2 regions of the Leptothrix cholodnii SP-6 genome follow, and region 2 is predicted to be linked to the other one. Evidence: predicted binding sites of a transcription regulator. Region 2 holds the regulator's gene; the other holds the start of a gene.
The links. The regulator LexA, encoded in region 2, represses DNA repair genes until DNA is damaged. The targets are predictions, from matches to a motif close to ACTGTATNNNNATACAGT.
Positions count from the first base shown of each region.

Region 1: recA (recombinase RecA) is a predicted target of LexA. The motif match lies at 2,211-2,228, and genes of this name have one in related genera.

Region 1 is NC_010524.1:538,052-541,465, reverse strand. Features, by position in the region: gene LCHO_RS02520 (sensor histidine kinase) at 1-1,318, opposite strand, end outside; gene LCHO_RS02515 (response regulator) at 1,430-2,101, opposite strand; gene recA (recombinase RecA) at 2,266-3,327, shown strand; gene recX (recombination regulator RecX) at 3,367-3,414, shown strand, end outside.
Region 2 is NC_010524.1:2,270,561-2,273,974, reverse strand. Features, by position in the region: gene mnmH (tRNA 2-selenouridine(34) synthase MnmH) at 1-1,000, opposite strand, end outside; gene LCHO_RS23375 (hypothetical protein) at 1,051-1,329, opposite strand; gene lexA (transcriptional repressor LexA) at 1,456-2,151, opposite strand; gene LCHO_RS10435 (asparaginase) at 2,348-3,277, shown strand; gene LCHO_RS10430 (organic hydroperoxide resistance protein) at 3,308-3,414, opposite strand, start outside.

The DNA.
Region 1 (3,414 bases), 1.7 Mb from region 2:
GGGCCGCGATCTCGGCCACGATCGCCAGGCCCAGGCCCGAGCCGTCCACCGGCGTGCCCAGCGCGCGGTAGAAGGGCTGGAACACCAGATCCTTTTCGGCCTGCGGAATGCCCGGCCCCGAGTCCTCGACCTGCAGCACCACCACCTGGCCGAACGGATCGACCAGCAGCCGCACGGTCACGGTGCCACGCGTGGGCGTGTACTGCAGGGCGTTGTCGACCAGGTTGGCGATCAGCTCGCGCAGCAGCAGCGGATGGCCGAGGACGCGGCAGTCGACCGCCGCGGTATCGGCCTCGGAGGCGTCGTCCGGTACCGGCTCGGGGCCTTCGTAGCCGAGGTCGATGCCCTTGTCGAGCGCCTTGGGCACGAAGTCGCGCACGACGTCGATCGCCAGCACGCGCAGGTCGAGCACCGCGCGTGCGGCGATGCCGGCCTGGGCATCGGCACGGGCCATCGACAGCAGCTGGTTGACCATGTGTGCGGCACGCTGCGAGGCGTTGGCCATGTGTTCGAGCGAAGCCTGCAGCGCACGCGCGTCGCCGTTGCCGCTGGCCACCGCCCGGGCGGCCAGTTCGGCCTGCATGCGCAGGCCCGCCAGCGGCGTCTTGAGCTGGTGCGCGGCATCGGCCAGGAAGCGCTTCTGCGTGCTCATCGAGCCCTGCTGACGTTCGAGCAGGTCGTTGAACGCCTGCACCAGCGGCGAGACCTCCTCGGGCACGTCGTGCACGTCGATCGGCGACAGGTCGTCGCTGTGGCGCTCGCGGATGCGCCGCTGCAGCGCGTTGAGCGGCGCCAGCCCGCGCGCGAGCGCAAACCACACCAGCAGCACCGCCACCGGCAGGATCACGAACTGCGGCAGGATCACGCCCTTGATGATCTCGGTGGCCAGGCGCGAGCGCTTGGTCAGCGTCTCGCCGACCTGCACCAGCGCCGGCCGGCTCGACCCCGGCACCGCCACCCAGACGTAGACCACCCGCACGCTGTCGTCCTGCACCTCGTCGTCGCGGATGCGCGGCTCGCCGAGCACGCCGCCGTCACCGTCGGGCGGCACCGGCAGGTCGCGGTCGCCGCTGACGAACTCGCCACGTGTGCCCAGCACCTGGTAGTAGACGTTGTCGAGCTCGTCGGCCCGGAACAGCCGGGCGGTCTCCTTGGGCAGATCGAAACGGATGCCGCGCTCGCCCGGCTCGATGCGCTGCGCCAGCGTGCGCACCGATTCGAGCAGCGCGCGGTCGTACGGCTTGTTGGCGATGCCCTGCGCGGCCAGCCAGGTCAGCGCCAGGCTCATCGGCCAGATCACCAGCAGCGGCGCGAGCATCCAGTCGAGGATCTCGCCGAACAGCGAACGCTGCTCGCGGCGGCGCACGATCGCCGGCAGCGCCGGCAAGGTCGGTCGCTTCACGCGGCGTGCCCGCTGGCGCGGCAGCGATCAGCCCGGGATCTTTTCAAGGCAATAGCCGAGGCCGCGCACGGTGGCGATGCGGATCGGTCCCTGTTCGATCTTCTTGCGCAGACGGTGGATGTAGACCTCGATCGCGTTGTTGCTGACCTCTTCGCCCCACTCGCACAGACGCTCGACCAGCTGGTCCTTGCTGACCAGCCGGCCGGCGCGCTGCAGCAGCACCTCGAGCAGGCTCAGCTCGCGCGCCGACAGGTCGATCATCAGGTCGTTGATGTAGGCCACCCGGCCGGTGGCGTCGAAGCTCAGCGGGCCGTGGCGGATGATCGCGCTGGCCGAACCGAGGCCGCGGCGCGTCAGCGCACGCACGCGCGCCTCGAGCTCCTGCAGCGAGAACGGCTTGGCCATGTAGTCGTCGGCGCCGAAATCGAGGCCCTTGACGCGCTGCTCGATGCTGTCGGCGGCGGTCAGGATCAGCACCGGCACCGACGAGCCGCGCCCGCGCAGTTTCTTGAGCACCTCCAGGCCGTGCAGCTTGGGCAGGCCCAGGTCCAGGATCAGCATGTCGAACTCGTGGGCGGCCAGCGCCGCGTCGGCCTCCGAACCGGAACCGACATGGTCGACCGCATAACCGGCGCTGCGCAGGCTGCGCAGCAAACCATCGGCCAGGACCTGGTCATCTTCGGCGATCAGGATGCGCATGTGTCTGTCTCCTCTTCTATCGGCTCATTGTAAGAATGGCAGGCGGCGCCTCCATCGGTGTTGTCGTGGTGCAGAGCATGCAGAATCAGCAACGGCAATCGCCGCGGACACTGTACAAACATCCAGCAATTGAGATAATGGCGCGCAAACCTCCGGAGAAACCCATGGAAGCAACCGCCAAGTCGGCGCTGAGCGGCGAAAAAGCCAAGGCCTTGCAGGTCGCACTGGCCCAGATCGAAAAGCAGTTCGGCAAGGGATCGATCATGCGCCTGGGCGAAGGCGAGGTGATCGAGGACATCCAGGTGGTCTCGACCGGCTCGCTCGGCCTCGACGTCGCCCTCGGCGTGGGCGGCCTGCCGCGCGGCCGGGTGGTCGAGATCTACGGCCCCGAGTCGTCGGGCAAGACCACGCTGACGCTGCAGGTCATCGCCCAGATGCAGAAGCTCTCGGGCGTCTGCGCCTTCATCGACGCCGAACACGCGCTCGACATCCAGTACGCGCAAAAGCTCGGCGTCAACCTGCAGGACCTGCTGATCAGCCAGCCCGACACCGGCGAGCAGGCGCTCGAGATCGTCGACGCGCTGGTGCGCTCGGGCTCGGTCGACCTGATCGTGGTCGACTCGGTCGCGGCCCTGACGCCCAAGGCCGAACTCGAAGGCGAGATGGGCGATTCGCTGCCCGGCCTGCAGGCTCGCCTGATGAGCCAGGCCCTGCGCAAGCTGACCTCGAACATCAAGAAGACCAACTGCATGGTCATCTTCATCAACCAGATCCGCATGAAGATCGGCGTGATGTTCGGCAGCCCCGAAACCACCACCGGCGGCAACGCACTCAAGTTCTACGCCTCGGTGCGACTCGACATCCGCCGCATCGGCAGCATCAAGAAGGGCGAAGAAGTCATCGGCAGCGAGACCAAGGTCAAGGTCGTCAAGAACAAGGTCTCGCCACCGTTCAAGACCGCCGAGTTCGACATCCTCTACGGTGAAGGCATCAGCCGCGAAGGCGAGATCATCGACATGGGCGTGGTCGCCAAGGTGGTCGACAAGTCCGGCGCCTGGTACGCCTACAACGGCGAGAAGATCGGCCAGGGCAAGGACAACTGCCGCGAGTTCCTGCGCGAGAACCCGGCGCTGGCGCACGAGATCGAGAACAAGATCCGCGAATCGCTCGGCATCAGCCTGCTGCCACCGCAGAACGGTGCTGCTGCAGCCGCACCCGCGGCCTGATCCGGGCGACGTCGACAGCCTGGCGGGCACGGCATGCAGATGGCCAGCAACCGGCCGCAACTCTCGCTCAAGGGCCGGGCGCTCAAG
Region 2 (3,414 bases):
GTTCAAGACGCCGGGCGTTCTCCCAGCCCTTGAACTGATGCGCGATCGAGCGCAGGTAGCCGGGGTCGTAGTGCAGGGCCATCAACTCGGCAAACACCTGCGCGGTGCCACCCGAGCGCGTCGCTTCCTGCCATTGCTTGACCTGTTCGCGCCCGCGCAACTCGACCAGGGAGTCGAGCTGCCTGCAGAAGAAGGCCGGGTCGTCCTTCAGGAAGGCGTAGTCCTCGAGCAGCAGCTTCAATCGCGCGGCGTCGGGCATCTCGACGTGCACGCAGCGCGCATGGCTGCGGATGCGCTCGATCAGCTGCTCGGGCAGCCAGCGCTGACCCAGTTTCTTGCTTTCACCTTCGACGAACACCGGACGCGTGCGGTCGAACTGGCGCAGCGCCTGCCAGACCAGCGTGTCGAGTCGCTTCTGGCTGGGTTGCACGACACCCGGCGGCAGGCCCAGCACCGAGCCACGGTGCGAGGCGATCGCTTCCAGGTCGAGCACCTGTGAGCCGGCGTCCTTCAGCGCATGCAGCAGGCGGGTCTTGCCGCAACCGGTCTTGCCGCACAGCACCTGCCAGTCGAACTGGGCCGGCAGGGTCTGCAGCTGATCGCGCACCACGGCGCGGTAGGCCTTGTAGCCCCCCTCGACCAGGGTCGTCCGGAAGCCGACACGGTCGAGAAACCACGCCAGCGTGCCGGAGCGATCGCCGCCGCGCCAGCAGTAGACCAGCGGTCGCCAACCGCGCTCCAGATCGGCGGTCCAGCGGTCGAGGTGATCGGCCACACGTCGCGCCACCATGGCTGCGCCACGCTTGCGGGCCTCGAAGGCGGAGACTTGCTTGTAGATCGTGCCGACGATGGCACGCTCGTCGTTGTCGAGCACGGGCCAGTTGACGGCGCCCGGCAGATGGTCTTCGGCATATTCAGCCGGGGACCGGGCATCGATGATGGCGTCGAAGGTATCGATCGCCTGGATTGATTCCAGGGCACTGAGTCGTTGCAAGGGCATCAGGGCATTTTCGCCCAACATGCCCGGGACGAGCGGCGTGGCGCCGGACGTCAGGCCTGCTGGCGAAGGACCAGCGCATCGAGCGCATCGCAGACGTCGCTCATGCGGCCGCTGATCAGCGTGCGCTGCTGATCGCTCGGATCGATCCGCATGCGAAGACGCCGTGCGCTCGTTGCCGGCACGCGGGCCATCGATGCCATCGTGAACGGCATGACCGCCGGCACGGACACGACAGGAACCGGCAGAACCGAACGGCGTGAGATCCAACGGGCCAGAAGTGGGTGCATGGTGTGCTCCAGCGACAACAGATGTGCGTCGACTCTGTTCAAGCTATCGACTCGAACCCGCGTGACTTGATCTCACCGCGCGGTGGAACGCCTCATCGGGAGATCTGGTTTCGGCATCGCGTGAGACAAGTCACGCCAGCATTCGGGTGACTCGCTCGCACCGCCCCGTCACATCAGCATCGTGTTGCGGATCAGACCCACGGCCAAGCCTTCTAGCGCGAAGTCGGGGCTGTCCGCAGGCACATGGATGATGTCGAAATCGGGGTTCTCGGGGATCAGGTCGATGCCGCTCTTGCTGCGGCGCCAGCGCTTGACGGTGACCTCGTCGCCCAGGCGTGCCACCACGATCTGGCCGTTCTTGGCTTCGCTGGCGCGCTGCACGGCGATCAGGTCACCATCGAGGATGCCCGCATCGCGCATGCTCATGCCACGCACCTTGAGCAGGAAATCGGGCTTGCGCGAGAACATGTGGGCCTCGAACGTGTAGCTCTGATCGATGTGCTGCTGCGCCAGGATGGGGCTGCCGGCAGCAACCCGACCGACCAGGGGCAACGTGAGCTGGGCCGGCGGCATGTTCGACAGCGGCAGGCTGAACTGCTGGCCGATGCCGCGCAGGCGCGATTCGTTGATGGATCGCAATGTGTCAGACTTCAGCCGGATGCCGCGCGAGGTGCCGCCCAGCAGCTCGATCACACCCTTGCGCGCAAGGGCTTGGAGGTGTTCCTCGGCCGCATTGGCCGATCGGAAGCCGAACTCGGTGGCGATCTCGGCACGGGTGGGCGGGGCGCCGGTGCGCTCGATGGTGCTCTGGATCAGATCGAGGATCTGTTGCTGGCGAGCGGTGAGCTTGGGGCTGTCTTGCACAAGGCCTCGTTGGGTTGGATGAGCGGGCGCACCAAGCGGCACGGGTCGGGATCGGTGTTCATCATCGATGGATCTGACGATCCATCCAGTCACTGTAATTTTATCCAGTCGGATTGACATGACAAGTTCTGCTGCCGGTTTTTTTGATCCTCACGCGAATTCGACTGCGAGAGAACAACCGCTGGCAGGCCGCCGGGTGGTCGTGCTGGGAACCGGAGGAACCATTGCCGGACGGGCCCCCTCCGCGGGGGACAACGTCGGCTACACCGCCGCTCAGTTGGGGGTCGCGCAACTGGTCGATGCGGTGCCGGGGCTGCGGCGCTGGGTCGAGCAGGGCCTGATGCTCGATTCCGAGCAGGTCGCGCAGGTCGACAGCAAGGACATGAGCCACGCGGTGTGGCGTCGGCTCGCCGAGCGAGTGGCCACGCACGTCGCTCGGCCGGACGTCAGCGGTGTGGTCGTCACGCACGGCACCGACACGCTCGAGGAAACCGCCTACCTGCTGCATCGGGTGCTGGCACCGCACAAGCCGGTGGTGCTGACGGCTGCCATGCGCCCGGCCAGTTCGTCGCAGGCCGATGGTCCGCAGAATCTGTGCGATGCCGTCGGCCTGGCGATGCACGTTCAGGCACATGGCGTGCTGCTCGCGATGGGCGGCGTCGTGTGGTCCGGCGCCGAGGCTCGCAAGGTCCATCCGTATCGGCTGGATGCGTTCTCGGCCGGTGACGCCGGCGCACTGGCCTACATCGAGGAAGGCCGATTGCGGATCCTGCGGGGCTGGCCACAGGCGACGCCGTTGGGCGTGCAGGTGCTGGGGCCGGAAATCTGGCCCGAGGTTCAGATCGTGCACAGCCACGCGGGCTCCGACGGGCGCCTGGTCGAACTGTTGCTCGAAGCGGGGGTGCAGGGGCTGGTGGTGGCCTGCACCGGCAACGGCACCATCCACCATGACCTGATGGCCGTGCTGATGCGTGCGCAGCAGTGCGGGGTGAGCGTGCTCAGGGCCCTGCGCCAGGGGGGCGGCGTGCTCGTGCCCGGCGGGCACGACGAACTGCCGGCTGCCGGTGGCCTGACACCCGCCCAGGCCCGCGTCGAGTTGCTGCTGCGCCTGCTGATCCAGCGCTGAACCGGCGCCGGATCGGCGCCGGCGTGGTGCTCAGGCCACCGTCAGCGCGACGTCGATGTTGCCGCGCGTGGCGTTCGAGTAGGGGCAGACGATGTGAGCGGCCTGCACCAGTTCCTCGACCGTGGCACGGTCGACGC